DNA from 2 places in the Pseudomonas sp. HP_01 genome. Region 2 is predicted to be linked to the other one. Evidence: riboswitches for the same ligand, from Rfam matches in the RefSeq annotation. Region 2 holds a riboswitch; the other holds the start of a gene.

Region 1 (11,185 bases), on a different contig from region 2:
CCGTTTTGATCAGAACAAGAAGCTGCACCGTCAGGCGGTCATCATTGACCAAATGGCCAAAGGCTTCGACGGCAAGCCACTGTTCAAGAACTTCAGCTTTCAGGTCGAAGCGGGCGAGCGCGTTGCGATCATCGGCCCGAACGGTATCGGTAAAACCACCCTGCTGCGCACTCTGGTCAACGAGCTGACCCCGGATGCCGGCACGATCAAGTGGACCGATGCGGCAGAGCTGGGTTACTACGCCCAGGACCACGCACACGACTTCGAAGACGATGTCACCCTGTTCGACTGGATGGGGCAATGGACTCAAGGTGAACAAGTCATTCGCGGCACCCTGGGCCGGATGCTGTTCTCCAACGACGAGATCCTCAAGTCGGTCAAGGTGATCTCCGGTGGTGAGCAAGGCCGCATGCTGTTCGGCAAGCTGATCCTGCAGAAGCCGAACGTGCTGATCATGGACGAGCCGACCAACCACCTGGACATGGAATCGATCGAGGCGCTGAACCTGGCGCTGGAGAACTACCCGGGTACGCTGATCTTCGTCAGCCACGACCGCGAGTTCGTATCGTCCCTGGCCACTCGGATCATCGAGCTGAGCCCAAGTGGCGTGACCGACTTCAGCGGCACCTACGACGACTACCTGCGCAGCCAGGGCGTCGCCTTCTGATCAGGGCCCTGCGCTGACAGAGTGAAGCTGAAACCAGGGAGCCCCGTCCATCGTGACGGGGCTTTTTTGTGACAGTGGAACCGGCTTGAGCCGGGAAGAAGCCAGGCCAGGCGCCCACAATCCTGCGGTGTGACATCCGACGCTTTCCCGGCTAAAGCCGGTCCCACTGGAATCACGCGGTGAGTGAGTGGGACCGGCTTCAGCCGGGAATGCGCCAGGCGAGGCACCCTCTGATCCCGGAGAAAAACCGTTAGCCAGCTTTCATTTCCCGACACCTCGGGCGATGATGCGGCACTCCCACCGCTCCAGCGAAGCGTCCCCATGTCAGCCGCCCTGCCCCCCGATACGCCTGCCAATTCGCCCGCCCGTGACGCCCGTTCAATGGCAATCACGCTGCAAATCGTCTCCATCGTCGTCTACACCTTCATCGCCTTCCTGTGCATCGGGCTGCCTATCGCGGTGATGCCCGGCTATGTGCACGACCAACTGGGCTTCAGCGCGGTGGTTGCGGGGCTGGTGATCGGCGCGCAGTACCTGGCGACGCTGTTGAGTCGCCCGGTGGCCGGACGCATCTGCGACACCATCGGCACCAAGCGCGCCATCGTTTATGGGCTTTCAGGCATCGCGTTGAGCGGCGTGCTGACCCTCGCAGCGATATTGCTGGAGCGTTTCGCCGGCGTCAGCCTGACGATCCTGATCATCGCGCGATTGTTCCTCGGCGCGTCCCAGGGCTTGATCGGCGTGGGCACCATCAGCTGGTGCATCGGCCAGGTCGGTTCGGAGCACACGGCTCGCTCGATTTCCTGGAACGGCATCGCCTCTTACGGCGCCATCGCCATCGGCGCCCCCCTCGGGGTGGTGATGGTCGGGGCGCTGGGCTTTGCCAGCCTGGGCGTGGTGCTGTTCGTGCTGGCGGCCGGGGCACTGCTGTTGATCCGCAACAAACCGGCAATTCCGGTGGTGCGCGGCGAGCGCCTGCCGTTCTTCTCGGTGTTCGGCCGAGTGGCGCCATTTGGCCTGAGCCTGACCCTGTCCTCCATCGGCTACGGCACGCTGACGACGTTCATCACGTTGTTTTACGTGGCCCGCGGCTGGGAAGGCGCGGCCTGGTGCCTGACGGTGTTCGGCATCTGTTTCATCGTCGCGCGTTTGCTGTTCATCAATGCGATCAACCGCTTCGGCGGCTTTCGCTCGGCGATCGTCTGCATGACCGTCGAAACCCTCGGGTTGGTGCTGCTGTGGCTGGCCCCCGACACCACCTTCGCCCTTATCGGCGCCGGGCTGACCGGTTTTGGTTTGTCGCTGGTGTATCCCGCGCTGGGCGTCGAGGCCATCAAGCAGGTACCCAACAGCAGTCGCGGTGCCGGACTCAGCGCTTATGCAGTGTTCTTCGATTTGGCGCTGGCCATCGCCGGACCGCTGATGGGCGCGGTGGCGCTGGGCATGGGCTACGGCTGGATTTTCTTCTTTGCGGCCTTGTTGTCGGTGGCGGCGTTGACGCTGGCGGTAGTGCTGTCGCGCAGGACGCCGATCGACACGCGGGTGTAGAGGACGCGCGGTATAAAGGCTTCCCGGCTAAAGCCGGTCCTACAGAGCGCACGCGTTGACAGTAGGACCGGCTTCAGCCGGGAAGAGGCCGGCGATCCTGCAACAGGTCTTACTGGCGGTTGAAATCTATCGGCTGAAGCCGGTTCTACAAAAGCTGAACTGCCGCCTCGCGTCCCGGTCGGAATAGCACATCCCCCGAACAGGAGTGAGGGCGTGACCCCCGATCCCGCTGGCTCGAACGCTACCCCTCCAGACCCGGCCACGCTGCGTGAAGTCCACAAACTGCGCGTGCTGACCGTGAACACCCACAAGGGCTTCACTGCACTGAACCGGCGTTTCATCCTGCCGGAGTTACGTGAAGCCGTGCGCAGCACCGGTGCCGACCTGGTGTTTCTCCAGGAAGTCCTTGGCGGCCATGACCGCCATGCCGCCAAGTACGAAGACTGGCCCGACACGCCGCACTACGAATTTCTCGCCGACAGCATGTGGACGGACTTCGCCTACGGCCGCAATGCGGTTTACCCCGACGGCCACCACGGCAACGCGCTGCTGTCCAAATACCCGATCCTGCATTACCGCAATCTGGACATCTCGATCACCGGACCGGAACGCCGGGGCCTGTTGCATTGCGTGCTGCAAGTGCCGGGGCACGCCGAAGTCCACGCGATTTGCGTGCACCTCAGTCTGCTGGAAAGCCACCGTCAGTTGCAGCTGAATCTGCTCTGCGACCTGCTCGACTCCCTGCCCGAAGACGCCCCGGTGGTGATCGCCGGCGATTTCAACGACTGGCAGCTGCAGGGCAACAAACGTCTGCAGCGCTGTGGCTACCTGCATGAAGCCTTCGAGCGCAGTCAGGGGCGGCTGGCCAAGACCTACCCGGCACGTTTCCCGATGTTGCGACTGGACCGCATCTACCTGCGCAACGCCACCAGCCACGATCCGAAAATTCTCGGCACGCGGCCGTGGACGCATTTATCCGATCACCTGCCGCTGGCGGTCGAAGTGCATCTGTAATGAACTGCGCCCTTATTTATCCGGATCAATCAGGGGAACAGTGGCGTCACGATCAAACTGGGAGCCCGGGTCTTCGTTTCCCGGGTCCATGTCGGCATCGAAGGCTGTGTCTTCGTCATCTGGCTGATGCTCAGGGTGCGGTGCAAGGGGTGCAGCGTCGGGGGAGTGAGATTGCATGGGATTTCCTCTCGTTTCGGTAGGTTCGACAAAGGCTCAGTCTGGTGCGTTGAGCTTAGCAGGCGCCTCAGGTGCAACAAGACCGGTCCCCACCAGGAAGAACCCCTGCACCAATCAACAGTCAGTAAAGAAGCCTCGCCGGCTTCATCGCGCTGTTTTCAGTCCGGCAAATGCGGCGCAAGGCGTCGCGCATCCACACACGCTTCACCCCACAGGACACCTTCCATGAGTCTGCACGACAAAATCATAGGCCGCCTGGGCTTCGGCTCCGCGCCCCTTGGCAACATGTTTCGCACCATCGACGAAGAGGAAGCTGCGGCCACCGTTCAAGCTGCCTGGGACCAGGGCATTCGCTATTTCGACACCGCTCCGATCTACGGCGCCGGGCTGTCCGAACAGCGTCTGGGCAAGGCCCTCGCCGGCGTCCCCCGCGAGCAGTACACCCTGAGCACCAAAGTCGGCCGGCTGATCTCCGACGAGATCGACACCGAGACCCGCAGCGGTCCGTTCGCCGAAGGCCTGAAAAACAAGATCGTCACCGACTACTCCGCCGACGCCACGCTGCGTTCGATTGAAGCGAGCTTGAAGCGTTTGAACACTGATCGGCTGGACATCGTGTTTGTCCACGACGTCGCCCAGGACGCCCATGGCGATGCCTGGATCGAGCATTTCAACATCGCACGCACCGGGGCTTTCCGCGCCCTCACCCGCCTGCGCGAAGAAGGCGTGATCAAGGCTTGGGGCCTGGGCGTCAACCGCGTTGAGCCGTGCGAACTGACGCTGGACTTGGAAGAAGCGCAGCCCGATGGCTTTCTGCTGGCCGGCCGTTATTCGCTGCTCGATCATGACCAGCCGCTGCAACGGCTGTTCGACAAGGCTCGCCAGCACAATGCCGAGTTCGTTGTCGGCGGCCCTTACAGCTCCGGCGTGCTGGTGGGCGGCAAGCATTTCGAATACCAGGAAGCGTCCCAGGCGATGCTCGACAAAGTGGCGCATATTCAGGAAATCGCTCGGCAGTATCAGGTCGACATCAAGTCCGCAGCACTGCAGTTCGTCCTCGCCAATCCGCTGGTAGCCGCGGTGATTCCGGGTGCCAGCCGACCCTCGCGGATCATCGAAGACGTCACCGCGCTCAACGCACAGGTGCCGGATGGTTTCTGGCAGGCCATGCGCGATCAGGGCTTCATTGCCCTGCAGGCGCCAGTTCCCGGCAAAGACTGATATCGTGCCCAACGACGCCGGGCCAGACGCCCGGCTTTGTTTCCTGCGCGAGATCTGTCCATGCGAATTCTGATCGTCAACGTCAACACCACCGAATCCATGACCGAGACCATTGCCGAGCAGGCCCGCAGCGTGGCCTCCCCCGGCACCGAAATCATCGGCCTGACCCCGCGCTTCGGCGCCGAGTCGGTGGAAGGCAATTTTGAGAGTTATCTGGCCGCCATCGCGGTGATGGATCGGGTCATGTCCTACGAAGGGCCTTATGACGCGGTGATTCAAGCGGGTTACGGCGAGCATGGCCGCGAAGGCTTGCAGGAATTGCTCGACGTACCGGTGGTGGACATCACCGAAGCGGCGGCCAGCCTGGCGATGCTGCTAGGGCATAAATACGCGGTAGTCACCACGCTGGACCGCACCGTGCCGTTGATCGAAGACCGCCTGAAGCTGGCCGGGGTCTACGAGCGCTGCGCGTCGGTACTGGCCAGCGGCATGAGCGTGCTGGAGTTGGAGGAATTCCCGGAGCGAGCGGTCGAGGCGATCGTTGACCAAGCCATCGAAGCGGTGACTCGGGACAAGGCCGAGGTGATCTGCCTGGGCTGTGGCGGCATGGCCGGGCTGGATCAACTGATCCGCGATCGCGCTGGCGTGCCCGTGGTGGATGGCGTCACCGCGGCCGTCGCGCTGGCGGAATCGTTGGTACGACTTGGACTGAAGACCTCGAAAGTACGGACCTACGCCACGCCACGGCCGAAGAAGATCGTCGGTTGGCCGTTTAAGCAGTAGGCGCCCATTGTTCAGCACACGCAGATTGAAGGCGAACGTATAACCTGTGGGGGCGAGCTTGCTCGCGAAGACTGCATCCCGGCCGCTGAAGATTTAGCGAATGTGCCGGCCTCTTCGCGAGCAAGCTCACTCCCACAGGTAATAGCCTCTGCCACACCGCCGCTGCATTCGCCTCCACCCGCCGAATCGTTTAGTATCCCCGCCGCCGGTTTCCACTCGGAATTAATAGGGAATCCCCAGGCGCGTGCCTTCGCGCTGAAACGGAACTGTCCCCGCAACTGTAGGCGCTGAGCTCTGTTTCCTGTTTGCCACTGGGTCACCCCGGGAAGGCCGAAGCAGAGCGATGAAGCGCCAGTCAGGAGACCTGCCGGCCAGCATATTCATTCACCGGCGGGGTGTCCGGGGAAGGACTCCCGTTCGTGCGTCGTTCGCGCACGCTGTGCGCGCCTTTATCTTTGGGGCGCCTGTCGGGATGGACTTTCCAGCGCCTGCTTCGCCATGCATTCAGGCTTTCTGGAGATCGCTGTTCATGCCGCTGCGCCGCCTCGCTGCCCTGCTCGTCACGCTGACCTTGCCCACCGCCGCGCTCGCGGCGTCGACGGTTTACCCTTTAACAGTGGACAACTGCGGCGAAGCGTTGACCTTCCCCCACGCCCCGCAGAAAACCGTGACCATCGGCCAGGCCGCCACCGAGATGTTGTATGCACTGGGCCTGGGCCCTAACGTGGTCGGCACGTCACTGTGGTTCAACCCCGTCCTGCCCCAGTACCAAACCCTCAACGAGCGCATCGAGCGCCTCGCCGACAATGCGCCGAGCTTCGAATCGGTGATCGGCAAACGACCGGATTTCGTCCCGGTGCAGTTTGAGTGGATGGTCGGGCCACAAGGCGCGGTCGGCACCCGCGAGCAGTTTCGCGATTTGAGCATTCCGACGTACATCCTGCCGTCCGATTGCGAGGGCAAGAACAATCGGGTCGGCGCCGACGGCACGCGCCTCGAAGCCTTCCGCATCGACACGCTGTACAAAAGCCTGCGTCAGCTGGCGCAGATTTTCGACGTACAGGGCCGTGGCGAGCAGCTGATCACGGATTACCAGAACCGGCTCGCCCAGGCCGTGGCGCAGGCAAAAGCCCACGCCAATCCGCCCGTCTCGGCGGTGTTCTGGTTTTCCAGCCCGGACCTCAACGTCGACCCCTACGTGGCCGGGCGCAAGGGCATTCCCAACTTCATGCTCGACACCCTCGGCATGCGTAACGTCATCGACTCCGATGAGGAATGGCCGACCGTGGGATGGGAAACCATCGCCAAGGCTAACCCGACCGTGCTGGTCATCGCGCGCATGGACCGTCGCCGCTTCCCGGCTGACGATCACGAGAAGAAGCTGGCCTTCCTCCGCTCTGACCCGGTCACCCGCAACATGGATGCGGTGAAGCACAATCGCATCGTGATCATGGACGCCAGCGCCATGGAGTCCAGCGTGCGCCTGTTCGACGGCATCGAACAACTGGCCCAGGCCACTCAAGCACAATGACGTCAGTCAGCATGCCTCGGTCGAGCGTCGTCCGAATCTTCGGGCATGGCGCCTGGGCCATCGCGTTGCTGGCGTTGGCGGTGCTGGCGGGCGTGGCCATCGGCGAGACGTCGATCAGCCTGCCGGTGATCGTTCAGGTGCTGGCCAACAAGCTGTGGGCCGCAGGCTTTCCCCTCGATCCCATCGATGAGGGCATTGTCTGGAATTACCGCCTGACCCGGGCCATCGTGGCCGCCACCTGCGGCGCAGGGCTGGCGGTGTCGGGCGTGGTCTTGCAATCGCTGCTGCGCAACCCGCTGGCCGATCCCTATTTGCTGGGCATTTCCGCCGGCGCTTCGACCGGCGCGGTGCTGGTGGCGATCATCGGCATCGGCGCCGGAACCATTTCCCTGTCCACCGGCGCGTTTGCCGGCGCGATCGCCGCCTTCGCGCTGGTTGCCCTGCTCGCCCGCTCCTCTCGGGGCCAGACCGCTGCCGGCCAGATCATCCTGGCGGGCATCGCCGGGTCCCAGTTGTTCAACGCCCTGACGTCATTCCTGATCACCAAGTCCGCCAATGCCGAGCAGGCCCGCGGGATCATGTTCTGGTTGCTGGGCAATCTCAGCGGCGTGCGCTGGTCGTCGGTGGCGCTGTCGGTACCGGTCGTGGTGCTCGGTTTGCTGGTGTGTCTGTGGCATCGGCGCGCGCTGGATGCGTTCACGTTCGGCAGCGATTCGGCCGCGTCACTGGGCATTCCGGTGCGCCGGGTGCAGGCCGTGCTGATCCTGACCGCCGCGCTGATGACGGCGGTGATGGTGTCGATCGTCGGCTCCATCGGCTTCGTCGGCCTGGTGATTCCCCACGCGGTGCGCCTGATGGCCGGTGTGCGCCATGCGCGGTTGTTGCCTCTCAGCGCCTTGATCGGCGCGCTGTTCATGATCGCCGCCGATGTGCTGTCGCGCACGTTGATCAAAGGTCAGGTGTTGCCGATCGGGGTGATCACGGCGCTGGCGGGCGCGCCGGTCTTCGCGATGATTTTGGTCCGTGGGAATCGTCCTCGATGAGCGCCCGTCAGGAGGTGCCCGGCGCCATGCTCGAAGGCAGCGACTTGAGTTACTCGGTCAAGGGCGCGCCACTGCTTAGCGGGGTGAGCCTGGCGATTCGGCCGGGGGAAAACCTGGGGGTCGTCGGGCCCAATGGCTCGGGGAAGTCGACGCTGTTGAAGTTGCTGGCGGGGATTCAGGCGCCGTCTCAGGGCGAAGTTCGCCTGGGCGGGAAGCGCTTGTCGGCGCTGAGCCGGCGGGACATTGCGCGGCAGGTGGCGGTGGTGGAGCAGCATGCGCAGACCGGCGATTCGATCAGTTTGTTGCAGGCGGTTGAGCTGGGGCGTACGCCGTGGCTGTCGGCGCTGGCGCCGTGGGGCGACGACGATGACCGGATTGTGGCGCAGGCGATTGCGGATGTGAGTTTGCAGCACCTGGCGCATCGGGCGTGGCATACGTTGTCGGGTGGGGAGCAGCAGCGTGGGCATATTGCACGGGCTTTGGCGCAGCGGCCGCAGGTGTTGTTGCTGGATGAGCCGACGAATCATCTGGATATTCAGCAGCAGTTGTCGATTTTGCGGTTGGTGCAGGATTTGCCGGTGACGACGGTGGTGGCGTTGCATGATTTGAATCAGGCGTTGGGGTGTGATCGTCTGGCGGTGATGGATGGTGGGCGGTTGGTGGCGTTGGGGTCGCCCTTTGATGTGTTGTCGCCGGCGCTATTGGGTGAGGTTTTTGGCGTGCGGGGGCATTGGTTGGTTGATCCGTTTGACGGGGCCCGGGTTTTGCGGTTGCGGGCGCCAGAATCAACGGCGTCGGCCTAACGGCCTCGTTTTCGCCTTCGGCGAGTTACTTGGAAAAGCACCCCAAGTAACCAAGGGTGCTTGCTCCTGGTTGGGTTCCTCCTTCGTCGGAATACCCTCACTCCGACGACACTCCGTGGGCCCGCGCCGAACGGACATCCATGTCCTGACGGCGCTCTCGCCGCATCCATGCGGCTCGGCCCACTCCGCGTCGTCTACGTTCGGCCTGCACCAAAGTCGCGATTGGCGGTGCCTGGACCTTCTGCGCAGGAAGATCAAAAGCAGGTCAAAAGCAAAGCAAAAGCAGATCAAGAGCAGATCAAAAGCAGATCAAGAGCAGATCAAAAGCAAAGCAAAAGCTTCCCGGCTGAAGCCGGTCCCACTGACTGCACGCGTTGCTTTTTAGTGGGACCGGCTTTAGCCGGGAAGAGGCCGGTATGGGCAACGGGAATTTCGCTGCCCAACGCTGATCGTACCCACGCTCCGCGTGGGCATGCATCCCGTGACGCTTCGCGTCATCCCGCGTTTCGGCCTCATGCCCGCTGATAGCTCCCACCCCCACCTCAATACCTCGGCTTCACCGCCTTCCACTCCGGTTTGTATTTCTGCATCTGCCGCACATCGTCCCGCTGGCGAATGCCGCACGTTAGAAACTGGTCGTTGAGTTTGCCCAGTTGGTCGTAGTCCAGTTCAAGGCCCAGCCCGGGCTCGCGGGTGAGGTGGACGCAGCCGTCGATGATGGGCAGTTTGCCGCCTTTGATGACTTCTTCGTCCGGTTCTTGCCACGGGTAGTGGGTGTCGCAGGCGAAGTCGAGGTTGGGGACGGCGGCGGCGACGTGGGTCATGGCCATGAGGCTGATGCCCAGGTGGGAGTTGGAGTGCATGGAAACGCCGAGGCCGAAGGTGTCGCACATTTTTGCCAGCGCCTGGGTGTCGCGCAGGCCGCCCCAGTAATGGTGGTCGGCGAGGACGATCTGCACGCTGTTCAGCGCGACGCTGCGGCGGAATTCGTCGAAGTCGGTGACGACCATGTTGGTCGCCAGCGGCAGGCCGGTACGCTTATGCAGTTCGGCCATGCCTTCCAGCCCGGGGGTCGGGTCTTCGTAGTATTGCAGGTCGTCGCCGAGCAGTTCGGCCATGCGGATCGAGGTCTCCAGGGACCAGTTGCCGTTCGGGTCGATGCGCAGCGGATAGCCCGGAAAGGCCTTTTTCAGCGCCTTGATGCACGACACCTCGTGTTCCGGGTCCAGCGCCCCTGCTTTGAGCTTGATGCTTTTGAAGCCATACGCGTCGATCATCCGCCGCGCCTGGGCGACGATCTGTTCTTCACTTAGCGCTTCTCCCCAGCTGTCTGGCGCGTAGGGCGAGTCCGCGTGTTGGGCATATTTGAAGAACAGGTACGCACTGAACGGCACGCGGTCGCGAACGGCACCGCCGAGCAGGTCAACCAGCGGCAGATTCATCGAGCGCGCCTGCACATCCAGAAAGGCGACTTCAAACGCCGAGTAGGCATTGCTCACCGCTTTGCTGGCGTGGGAGCCCGGCGCCAATTCAGCACCCGCTACCGAAGTGGGTTTGTTAGCCGCCACCGTGGCTTTAACCACCGCCCGCAGTTGGTTGAGGTTGAACGGGTCCATGCCGATCAACTGACTCTGCAACTGCTGTTGAATCGCCAGGGCCGGCGCATCGCCGTAGCTTTCGCCGAGGCCGAGGTAGCCGTTGTCGGTTTCTACCTCGATGATCGAGCGCAGGGCAAACGGCTCGTGGATGCCGCTGGCGTTGAGCAACGGCGGATCGCGGAAGGCAATCGGGGTGACGGTGACGCGTGTGATTTTCAAATGACTTCTCCCGGTCAATCAGGGTGTGAGGCTAGGGTTTAACGCTTGACGTTGAGCTGAGCGAGGTGGATGCGTGCAGCGGCCCAGCGTCTTCAGGCTTTGGGCGATGCGGGTCGCCTTTGGGCGTGGTGCGGGCGAAGAAGATCACCACGGCCGCCACCAGCGAGGTCAGCGCCAGACCGTACATGCCGCCTTGAATTGAGCCGGTTTTTTGCTCCAGAAAGCCGAATGCGGTGGGCGCCACGAAGCCGCCGAGGTTGCCGATGGAATTGATCAGCGCAATCACCGCCGCTGCGACGCGCGCGTCCAGATAGCCTTGGGGAATGGGCCAGAACAGCGCCGACGCCGCCTTGAAACCGATGGCCGCAAAACAGATCGCAACGAAGGCGAAGATCGGCCCGCCGACGGTGGACATGAACATCCCGCAGGCAGCAATCACCAGCGTCACCGCGACCCACGCCTGTTGATGCTTGAACCGTGCGGCCAACGCCGCGAAGCCGTACATGGCGATGATCGAGATGATCCACGGGATCGAATTGAACAGGCCGACTTCGAAATCGGTGAGGCTGCCCATCTTCTTG
Region 2 (11,185 bases):
CGCGGTAGCAGACCACGTCGGACTGGCTGCGCTCGCTGTGCCAGGCCAGGTCCTTGAAGCTGATCGGCCGGCTGATGATGCGCCCGTCCAGTTCCGGCAACGCGATGTGCATTGCCAGATCGCGAGGCCCCAGCCCTTGGGCGCTGGCCTGCCAGGCGGGTTCGTTGTCCTGGGCGCAAATGGCCTGGATGACCGGAATGTCCCGGCGGAACGGCCGTACATCCGGCGCCTCCGGGTTGGATTGGGCGAAGCCGGTGGTGTTGAGAATGACCTCGCAGTCCACCTCGTCGAGCCAGTCCTGGATCGCGCTCATGCAGCCGGCTTCCTTGAGGCTGGCGACGGCAATCGGCAACGGGTTCAGGCCCTGGGCCGACAAGCGCTCGCAGAACACATCGATGAACCCGGTGTTCGCCGCTTGCAGGTGGGAGCGATAGAACAGCACGGCAGCGACCGGCTGATCCGCGCGCCAGTCGGCCTGCCACCGGGCCAGGTCGGCGTTGGCGTTCTGCGGGTGGTAAATCACGGTGCGCGGCAGGGTCTGCGGCTCGACCCACGGGTAGTCGCCGCCCAGCCAGCGCGTGGCGATGAAGTTGAACAGCGACTGCGCGTTGTGCTTGCCGCCCTGACGCAGGTAATGCCAGAGCCGCTCGCGGTCTTCGACGGATTCCGTGCTGTGCGCGCTCAGCTCGGGGTCCGGCCGATCGCAGCCGGGGACCAAAATCAGCTTCACCCCTTTCGCCGCCAGTTCCACCAGCCGCTCGACGCCGTAACGCCAGTAGCCGATACCGCCGTGCAGGGAAATCAGAATGACTTTGGCGTGGCGCAGCACCTCGTCGACGTACAGATCCACCGATGCATGGTTTTGCACCTGCATCGGATTGGCCAGACGCAGGCTCGGGTATTCATCCGGCAACTGCTGCGCGATTTCAGCCAGTAGCGCCAGATTCGAGTCGGCGCTGCACAGGATCACCAGCTCGGCGGGCGTCTGGCCCAGGTCAGCGATGCTGTCGTCGGGAACGAAACCGCCGGGCTGAGTACGCAGCAGGTGCATGGTTAGCCTTTGATCCCGGGGACCGCGTCACGCAATGAGACGGCAGCGCGCAATTGCGCTTCAAGAACGCCCGCATCCAGTTCCTGGCCGATCAGCACCAGATGGGTTTCGCGGGCTTCGTCGGCTTTCCAGGCGCGGTCGAAATGTTTGTCGAAACGCGTGCCCACGCCTTGCACCAGCAGGCGCATGGGTTTGCCGGGAATGGCGGCGAAGCCTTTGACGCGCAGGATGCCGTGTTGGACGACGGCTTGGGTCAGGGCATCAAGCAACAGCGATTCATCGGCCTGGGGCAGCGTGATGGAAATCGAGTCGAAGGCGTCGTGGTCGTGATCGTCAGCGTCGTCGCCTTCATGGTGATCGTGGTGGGTCTTGCGGCCATCGATGTGTAGCTCGGATTCGGCGCCCAGGCCCAGCAATACGCTGATCGGCAGCTGGCCCCTGTTCGCTTCGACGATTTTTACTGCCGGCGGCAGTTCTTCCGAGACTTCCGCGCGCACGGCGGCCAGAGCGTCGGCGTCGAGCATGTCGGCCTTGTTCAGCACGACCAGATCGGCACTCGCCAGTTGGTCGGCGAACAGCTCGTGCAACGGCGATTCGTGGTCCAGGTTCGGATCAAGCTTGCGCTGGGCGTCGACCTGATCCGGGAACGCGGCGAAGGTGCCGGCGAGTACGGCCGGGCTGTCAACCACGGTGATCACGGCGTCAACGGTGCAGGCGTTGCGGATTTCCGGCCACTGGAAGGCTTGCACCAGCGGCTTGGGCAGCGCCAGGCCCGAGGTTTCGATGAGGATGTGATCGAGGTCGCCGCGACGGGCGACCAATTCCTGCATCACCGGGAAGAACTCTTCCTGCACGGTGCAGCACAGGCAGCCGTTGGCCAGTTCGTACACACGACCGACGGCTTCTTCTTCCGAGCAGCCGATGGTGCATTGCTTGAGGATGTCCCCGTCGATGCCCAGTTCGCCGAATTCGTTGACGATGACGGCGATGCGGCGGCCTTCGGCGTTGTCGAGCATGTGCCGCAGCAAGGTGGTCTTGCCCGAGCCGAGAAAGCCGGTGACGATGGTGACGGGGAGTTTGGCCAGTGTTTTCATCGGTTGCCCTCAGGCGTGCGGCAGGGCAACGAGGACGAAAACAGCGCAGGGCCGGCGGAAGCAGGCGCGCGGTTCGATTCGCCACCGGATCACCCCGCCCGGTTGTAGTGGAATTCTTCGGCCGCCCGCAGGCGTTCCGAGTCGAGGCAGGTCTCCTGGCTCACGGCGGCCGGTCGCTGACAGCATCATCAGGCGACTGGCATTCATCGCGCCTTCCCGCTCGCGCAGTGGCTGTGCAATGAAGCTGTCCGTTTACAGTTGCGGGGGCAGCTGCGGCTTGGCACCGCATTCCCTTCTTAGCGCCGGTGGCTTTCATAAAAGCGGCCGGCGAACCTCAAGTGCGCAAGGCTACGCAGTGACCGCAGGCCGGTCAATCGTGCTGTTGCAGTGATTGCCGCGCCGATTGACGCACCGAAAGCCCCTTCGATTGACGATCCTTACAGCGCATGGTCTTCTACACACCTTGTTACGGGTGCCCTTCACAGGGTGAAACGGGAAACCGGTGCGTGCAGACCTTCGGGTGTGCATCAGTCCGGTGCTGCCCCCGCAACGGTAAGCGAGTGAAGAATCAGATCCACTGTGTCGGCAACGACATGGGAAGGCGATTCTTGAAGGCACGACGGCTGTAACGGCTGTTGCATGTGCCCCTCGCGAGCCCGGAGACCGGCCCGATAACGCTACCTGACAACCCGCGGTGGGCGGGCGCTGTTGATCGCTGCCGGCATTCGCCCGCGGCGTCTTCGCGCCTTTCCGTCCGCTGAATCCACTTCAGAGGGAAGCGCCATGCCCATCAGCACACCCCACCAGACGTCCGGCACCACCATCACGACGGTTGTTACCGCCACCCTGAGCCAGCGCCTTGTCGCCGCGGTCAGCACGATGTTTCTCGGCGCATTTCTGGTGTACTTCGCCGGTTTCTCCCATATCGATGCGGTGCACAACGCGGCACACGACACCCGTCACAGCTCCGCCTTCCCTTGCCATTGAGACCTGCCGCCATGTTCAAGCGAATCGCGCAAACGGCCGGGTTCACCGGACTGCTCGCCGCCCTGTTGTTAACGCTGTTGCAAAGCTTCTGGGTCGCACCTTTGATTCTGAAGGGAGAGACCTACGAGAAAGCACCCGCCGCCGAAATGCATGAGCATGCCGAGGGCGCCATGGCCGGTCACGTCCATGACGAAGAGGCGTGGGAGCCCGAAAACGGCTGGCAGCGCGTGCTGTCGACGGCGGGCGGCAATCTGGTGGTAGCAGTCGGTTTCGCCTTGATGCTCGCGGCGCTCTACACCCTGCGTACTCCGACGAGTGCCCGCGAAGGCGTGCTGTGGGGATTGGCAGGCTACGCAGTGTTCGTGCTGGCGCCGACCCTCGGCCTGCCGCCCGAACTGCCCGGTACCGTCGCGGCGGACCTCACGCAGCGGCAGATCTGGTGGGTCGGCACCGCCGCTTCCACGGCTGTGGGCCTGGCGCTGATAGTGTTTGCCCAACACTGGTTGCTGAAGGTCGTGGGCGCAGTGATCCTGGTGGTGCCGCACATGGTCGGCGCGCCACAACCGGCGGTGCAATCGGCGCTGGCGCCGGAAGCCCTCGAAGCGCAATTCAAGATCGCGTCGCTGCTGACCAATGCTGTGTTCTGGGTTGCCCTGGGCTGGATCAGCGCCTGGCTGTTTCGTCGCAGTGATGCACCCTCGACGCGACCCGGTCTGACCCCCGCCCTGTGAATGATTTGCGCGATCGACCGCTGTGGGTGGTCGGCCTGGGCTGCCAGCGCGGCTGTTCGGCGCTGGAGCTTCGGCAATTGATCGAAGACAGTTTGCCGGAGTGTCGGCTTGAACCGCAGGACATTGCCGCCCTTGCCTCGATCGACGGCAAGTCGGATGAAGCGGGGTTAAGGGAACTGGGTCATGCGCTGGGCCTGTCGATCGGGTTTTTCAGTGCGGCTGAACTGGCAGGTTACGAGACCCAGCTCAGCCATCGATCGGAGATCGCTTTCGAGCGCACCGGTTGCTACGGCGTGGCTGAAAGTGCGGCATTGGCAATGGCGACCCGGTTGACCGGCTCGCCGGCGACACTGATCATCCCCCGCCGAAAAAGCCCCCACGCGACATTTGCGCTGGCGAGTGCACAGCGTGCCAACAAGTGATAAGCGCTGGACGCGGGCTTTTAGTGGGACCGGCTTCAGCCGGGAAGGCGTCAGGCGTCACACTGCAGATGTGAGGGTGTACATGCAGGCCCCTTCCCGGCTGAAACCGGTCCTACGAAAGCAAACCACGTGCTCAAATGAATTCCAATCAGGACACCCCATGACTGTTTTTTTCATTGGCGCCGGCCCCGGCGATCCGGACCTGATCACTGTCAAAGGCCAGCGACTGATCCGCATGTGCCCGGTGATCATCTACGCCGGCTCTCTGGTGCCTGAAGCGGTGCTGGAGGGCCATCAGGCGGTTCAGGTGACCAACAGCGCTTCTTTGCACCTGGAGCAGATCATCGAGCTGATGAAATCCGCTCATGCACAGGGCCAGGATGTGGCGCGGGTGCATTCCGGCGATCCGAGCCTGTATGGCGCCATTGGCGAGCAGATCCGCTGCCTGCGCGCGTTGCAGATACCTTTCGAAATCATCCCCGGCGTCACCGCCACTGCTGCGTGCGCCGCGCTGCTGGGCACGGAGCTGACGCTGCCGGGCATTTCCCAGAGTGTCATTTTGACCCGCTACGCCGACAAAACCGACATGCCCGAAGGTGAAGCTCTCGGCGATCTGGCCCGGCATCAAGCGACCATGGCGATCCATCTGGGGGTCAACAACCTCGGCAAGATCGTCGCCGAGCTGACTCCGCATTACGGCGCTGATTGCCCGATTGCCGTGGTGCATCGCGCCAGCTGGCCGGATCAGGACTGGGTCGCCGGCACACTGGAGGACATTGAGGAGAAGGTGCGGAGCAAGGGATTCCGCCGCACCGCGCTGATTCTGGTGGGTCGCGTGCTGGGCAACGACGTTTTCAGCGAGTCGTCGCTGTATCGCGCGGGCCATGCCCATCTCTACAGGCCCTAGCCGAACGATGCACTCGAAACCAACCCGATCTGCCTTTGATTCTGGCCGAAGGCCGTAGGAGCGCGCTTGGTCTGGGCCGCATCCGGACGAATGCGGTGGGTCAATCACTAGAGAATGGTCTGGAAAATTGCTTCGCGGGCAAGCGCGCTCCTACAGTGACAATTACCACCGTCACTCACCACGGCCCACAAAAAAGCCCCGAACTCGTCGGGGCTTGCGTGCAACGCGGTCACTTCTCAGTAATACGCGTTTTCTTTCTGGGTGTGGTCGGTCACGTCACGCACACCGGTCAGCTCGGGAATGCGCTCCAGCAGGGTGCGCTCGATGCCTTCCTTCAGCGTCACATCGGCCTGACCGCAACCCTGGCAACCACCGCCGAACTGCAGAATGGCGATATTCGCCGCGTCTTCTTCAACGACATCGATCAACGTGACCTGGCCGCCGTGACTGGCAAGGCCCGGGTTGATCTCGGTCTGCAGGTAGTAGTTGATGCGTTCGTTGATCGGACTGTCGGCTTTGACCATCGGCACTTTGGCGTTCGGCGCCTTGATGGTCAGTTGGCCGCCCATGCGATCGGTGGCGTAATCGACGACGGCGTCATCCAGAAACGCTTCGCTGAATGCGTCGATCCAGGCGGTGAAGCTTTTCAGGCCGATGGCCGTGTCTTCAGCTTTTTCTTCGCCCGGCTTGCAATAGGCAATGCAGGTTTCAGCGTATTGGGTGCCAGGCTGGGTAATAAACACGCGGATGCCGATCCCGGGCGTGTTCTGCTTCTCGAGCAGATCGGCCAGGTAATCGTGGGCGGCATCAGTAATCGTAATAGCGGTCATGAAAATTCCTCGCAGACGTGGGGCGCAGTTTACGCCAATCAACTGCGCCTGACAAAGCCCTAGTGTTTTAGTCGGGTAAGTGACCCGACCGCCACCTGGCGCCTGTCAGGACAGCGCCGCCTCCTTGCCCGCCCTTCTCTGGTCCAGCCAGCCTTTCATGCGCCGGTATAGCCCCTTCTCGATCCACTCATAACTGAGCCAGGCGCCCAGCGCGATGACCGGCACACAGACGGCGAACACCAGATACGGGTTGACGCCGTAACGCTCGCTGACCAGCCAGCCTGCATACAGCACCAGCACGTGGAGCAAGTACACCGAATACGAGCAGTCGCCCATGGTCTTGAGCAGCCTGTAGTTGCGCAGATAGGGTTCGAGGGAGATGCAGGCGACCACGATCACCGCACTTGGCAGGCCCCAATTGATGATGCGCGGCGCCGGTTGCAAGTGGTCGATGGCGAACAGCGCAGCGCCGATGGCAATTAAAGGCAGCCACAGCCGTTCGCTGATCCAACCCCGGCGATACATCACGCCCACGAAAATGCCGAGCAGGAATTCATACACGATGTCGTTGGCATAAAACCGGCTGACCAGCCCGGAACGACCGAGCACGTCAGTGACGGCAAACAGTGCCGCCGCCAGGATCAGCGGGCGCAGACGTTGCTGAAACAGAAAGACAATCGAGAACAGCACGTAGAACAGCATCTCGTAGTTCAGCGTCCAGCCCACATTGAGGGTGGGATAAAGGCCGTAGCCCCCCGGATTTTCCGAAGGGATGAACAATAGCGACAGCACGAAACTTTGCCAGTCGACAACTTGATGAGGGAGCAGCGGCTGAGCAACGACCACCAGCAGGCCCATCACCAGGGTGTACAGCCAATACGCCGGGACGATGCGGATAACCCGGTTGAGCATGAAGCGGCCGGCGGGGATGTCTTTGTCCACCGTCGACAGGTAGATGACCAGACCACTGATGACGAAAAAGACGTCGACGCCGACAGCGCCTTTCTCAGTGAAAAAACGGCCAACCGGCCCACTCGGATGGAAGTCGAAAAAAATCTGCATGAAGTGGTGACACACCACAGCCCACGCGGCGAGTGCCCGCAGGGCCTGAACCGAAATCAACATCTGCAACCTCTTGCTTCGTCTGGATTGACCTCCGCCCTGGCGAACTTAATAGGGCCAGTTTCGGAGAACGACTCCCAGGGTCGGACTTCATTAGTTGCGAAAAGGTTCGGCGCCACTGACGGGCTGCATAATGGCTGCGCGCCATGTCTTACAAGGGTTTCAGCGTTTCAGACAGCGCATGCGGGGCTGACACCTGAAGCGGCGTTTAGCAAAACCTGTAGAGCCGGCTTGCTGGCGAACCCGTCCGGCCGCTCGCTGCGGTGTTGGATGAAATGCCGCTTTCGCCAGCAAGCCGGCTGCTACAGGTCGATAACGGCGTTCGCTCAAGCCAGGCCATCAGCATGCGCCCCGATCAGAAAGAATCACTGGCGCAACATGAACAGAATTCATGTAAATCCCGGAATGATTTAAATCCGCGCAGGTTTGCTATTATTTCGCACTTTTCAGCGCCACCTTATTTCGTACTTCTTCATCCGGGTAACCTCATGTCAGATCGCAGCGCGCGTCTTCAAGCACTCCAGCAGGCTCTTCAACAGCGAATCCTGATCCTCGATGGCGGCATGGGCACGATGATCCAGAGCTATCGGCTGGAGGAAGAAGACTACCGCGGCAAGCGTTTTGCCGACTGGCCTAGCGACGTCAAGGGCAACAACGACCTGCTGATCCTGACCCGGCCTGACGTGATCGGCGCAATCGAAAAGGAATACCTCGACGCCGGTGCCGACATCCTTGAAACCAACACCTTCAACGCCACCCAGGTGTCCCAGGCCGATTACGGCATGGAAGCGCTGGTCTACGAACTGAACGTGGAAGGCGCGCGCCTGGCCCGCCAGGTTGCCGACGCCAAGACCCTGGAGACCCCCGACAAGCCGCGTTTTGTCGCCGGGGTGCTCGGCCCGACCAGCCGCACCTGTTCGCTGTCGCCGGACGTCAACAACCCTGGCTACCGCAACGTGACCTTCGACGAACTGGTGGAGAACTACACCGAGGCCACCAAAGGCCTGATCGAAGGCGGTGCGGACATGATCCTCATCGAAACCATCTTCGACACCCTCAACGCCAAAGCGGCGATCTTCGCCGTTCAGGGTGTATTCGACGAGCTGGGCTTCGAGCTGCCGATCATGATCTCCGGCACCATCACCGACGCCTCCGGCCGCACCCTCTCCGGCCAGACCACCGAAGCGTTCTGGAACTCCGTGCGCCACGCCAAGCCGATTTCCGTGGGCCTCAACTGCGCGCTCGGCGCCAGCGAGCTGCGGCCGTACCTGGAAGAGCTGTCGAACAAGGCCGAAACCCGCGTGTCGGCGCACCCCAACGCCGGCCTGCCCAACGAATTCGGTGAGTACGACGAAGCCCCGGCAGAAATGGCCAAAGTCGTCGAAGAGTTCGCCCAGAGCGGATTCCTCAACATCGTCGGCGGTTGCTGCGGCACCACCCCGGCGCACATCAAGGCCATTGCCAACGCTGTCGCGCCCTATGCGCCGCGTCCGATTCCGGAGATTCCCAAGGCCTGCCGCCTGTCCGGTCTGGAGCCGTTCACCATTGATCGCAGCTCGCTGTTCGTCAACGTCGGCGAGCGCACCAACATCACCGGTTCTGCCCGTTTCGCCCGCCTGATCCGCGAAGACAACTACACCGAAGCCCTTGAAGTCGCCCTGCAGCAGGTCGAAGCCGGCGCCCAGGTGATCGATATCAACATGGACGAGGGCATGCTGGACTCGAAGAAGGCCATGGTGACCTTCCTCAACCTGATCGCTGGCGAGCCTGACATCTCTCGCGTGCCGATCATGATCGACTCCTCGAAATGGGAAGTCATCGAAGCCGGGCTCAAGTGCATCCAGGGCAAGGGCATCGTCAACTCGATCAGCATGAAAGAAGGCGTCGAGCAGTTCATCCATCACGCCAGGCTGTGCAAGCGCTACGGCGCGGCGGTGGTGGTCATGGCCTTCGACGAAGCCGGTCAGGCCGACACCGAAGCGCGCAAGAAAGAAATCTGCAAGCGCTCTTACGACATTCTGGTCAATGAAGTGGGCTTCCCGCCCGAAGACATCATTTTCGACCCGAACATCTTTGCCATTGCCACCGGCATCGAAGAGCACAACAACTACGCCGTCGACTTCATCAATGCCTGCGCCTACATCCGCGACGAGCTGCCCCATGCACTGACGTCGGGCGGCGTGTCCAACGTGTCGTTCTCGTTCCGTGGCAACAACCCGGTGCGCGAGGCGATCCACTCGGTGTTCCTGCTGTACGCGATCCGCAACGGCCTGACCATGGGCATCGTCAACGCCGGCCAGCTGGAGATCTACGACCAGATCCCGGCCGAACTGCGTGACGCGGTGGAAGACGTAGTGCTCAACCGCACCCCGGAAGGCACTGATGCCCTGCTGGCCATCGCCGACAAGTACAAGGGCGACGGCTCGGTCAAGGAAGCGGAAACCGAAGAGTGGCGCGGCTGGGAGGTCAACGAGCGCCTCAAGCACGCGCTGGTCAAGGGCATCACCACGCACATCGTTGAAGACACCGAGCTGTCGCGCCAGTCGTTCAAGCGCCCGATCGAGGTCATCGAAGGCCCGCTGATGGCCGGCATGAATGTGGTCGGCGACCTGTTCGGCTCGGGCAAGATGTTCCTGCCGCAAGTGGTTAAGTCCGCTCGCGTGATGAAACAGGCCGTGGCGCACCTGATTCCCTTCATTGAAGAAGAGAAAGGCGACAAGCCCGAGGCCAAAGGCAAGATTCTCATGGCGACGGTCAAGGGCGACGTCCACGACATCGGCAAGAACATCGTCGGTGTGGTGCTGGGCTGCAACGGCTACGACATCGTCGACCTCGGCGTGATGGTGCCGGCGGAGAAAATCCTGCAGGTCGCCCGCGAGCAGAAGTGCGACATCATCGGGCTGTCGGGTCTGATAACGCCGTCCCTGGACGAAATGGTCCACGTCGCCCGCGAGATGCAGCGTCAGGATTTCCACCTGCCGTTGATGATCGGCGGGGCAACCACCTCTAAAGCCCACACGGCGGTGAAGATCGAGCCCAAGTACAGCAACGACGCGGTGATCTACGTCACCGACGCTTCTCGCGCCGTGGGCGTGGCGACCCAGCTGCTGTCCAAAGAGCTGAAAGCCGGCTTCATCGAGAAGACCCGCGCCGAATACGTCGAAGTGCGTGAGCGCACCTCCGCCCGCAGCGCCCGCACCGAGCGCCTGAGCTATGGCGCGGCCATCGCCAAGAAGCCGCAGTTCGACTGGGCCGGCTACCAGCCGGTGAAGCCCACGTTCACCGGGGTCAAGGTGCTGGAAGACATCGACCTGAACGTGCTGGTGGATTACATCGACTGGACGCCGTTCTTTATCTCCTGGGACCTTGCCGGTAAATACCCGCGCATCCTCACCGACGAAGTGGTGGGTGAAGCGGCCACCTCGCTGTTCAAGGACGCCCAGGAACTGCTGCGCAAACTGATCGACGAAAAGTTGATCCGCAGCCGCGCCGTCTTCGGCTTCTGGCCGGCCAATCAGGTCGATCACGACGACATTCAATTGCTCGACGAAAACGGCGCGCCACTGGCCAGGCTGCATCACCTGCGCCAGCAGATCATCAAGACCGACGGCAAGCCGAACTTCTCCCTGGCCGACTTTGTCGCGCCCCAGGGCAGCGGCGTGACCGATTACGTGGGCGGCTTCATCACCACCGCCGGCATTGGCGCTGAAGAGGTATCGAAGGCGTATCAGGACAAGGGCGACGACTACAACGCGATCATGGTCAAGGCGCTGGCGGACCGGCTGGCCGAGGCCTGCGCAGAATGGCTGCACCAGCAGGTGCGGAAAGAATATTGGGGCTATGCCCGCGACGAGCAGTTGGGCAACGACGAGTTGATCAAGGAGCAGTACACCGGCATCCGCCCTGCTCCCGGCTACCCGGCCTGCCCGGACCACACCGAGAAAGGCGTGTTGTTCGACCTCCTAGACCCGGCCCAGGGCGACGGCAAACCGGGCGTCAGCGGCGTGTTCCTCACCGAGCACTACGCAATGTTCCCGGCGG

What was found. A riboswitch is a leader RNA that binds a small molecule or an ion and turns the genes downstream of it on or off. The one in region 2 is predicted to bind cobalamin.
Region 1: linked by a shared signal. The riboswitch ahead of ACYAR8_RS05400 (ABC transporter substrate-binding protein) and the one ahead of ACYAR8_RS01080 (CbtB domain-containing protein) in region 2 are both predicted to bind cobalamin.

Annotation. Positions count from the first base shown of each region.
Region 1 covers NZ_JBTOPV010000006.1:2,153-13,337, reverse strand. The annotation lists gene ACYAR8_RS05430 (ABC-F family ATPase) at 1-667, shown strand, start outside; gene ACYAR8_RS05425 (MFS transporter) at 989-2,215, shown strand; gene ACYAR8_RS05420 (endonuclease/exonuclease/phosphatase family protein) at 2,480-3,229, shown strand; gene ACYAR8_RS05415 (hypothetical protein) at 3,242-3,406, opposite strand; gene ACYAR8_RS05410 (aldo/keto reductase) at 3,632-4,627, shown strand; gene ACYAR8_RS05405 (aspartate/glutamate racemase family protein) at 4,688-5,410, shown strand; cobalamin riboswitch at 5,600-5,796, shown strand; gene ACYAR8_RS05400 (ABC transporter substrate-binding protein) at 5,940-6,941, shown strand; gene ACYAR8_RS05395 (FecCD family ABC transporter permease) at 6,953-7,984, shown strand; gene ACYAR8_RS05390 (ABC transporter ATP-binding protein) at 7,981-8,787, shown strand; gene ACYAR8_RS05385 (glucarate dehydratase family protein) at 9,330-10,604, opposite strand; gene ACYAR8_RS05380 (MFS transporter) at 10,636-11,185, opposite strand, start outside.
Region 2 covers NZ_JBTOPV010000001.1:235,149-246,333, forward strand. The annotation lists gene cobN (cobaltochelatase subunit CobN) at 1-1,051, opposite strand, end outside; gene cobW (cobalamin biosynthesis protein CobW) at 1,054-2,145, opposite strand; cobalamin riboswitch at 2,274-2,497, opposite strand; cobalamin riboswitch at 2,599-2,831, shown strand; gene ACYAR8_RS01080 (CbtB domain-containing protein) at 2,929-3,132, shown strand; gene ACYAR8_RS01085 (CbtA family protein) at 3,144-3,863, shown strand; gene ACYAR8_RS01090 (cobalamin biosynthesis protein) at 3,860-4,285, shown strand; gene cobM (precorrin-4 C(11)-methyltransferase) at 4,446-5,192, shown strand; gene nfuA (Fe-S biogenesis protein NfuA) at 5,429-6,022, opposite strand; gene ACYAR8_RS01105 (acyltransferase family protein) at 6,128-7,147, opposite strand; gene metH (methionine synthase) at 7,633-11,185, shown strand, end outside.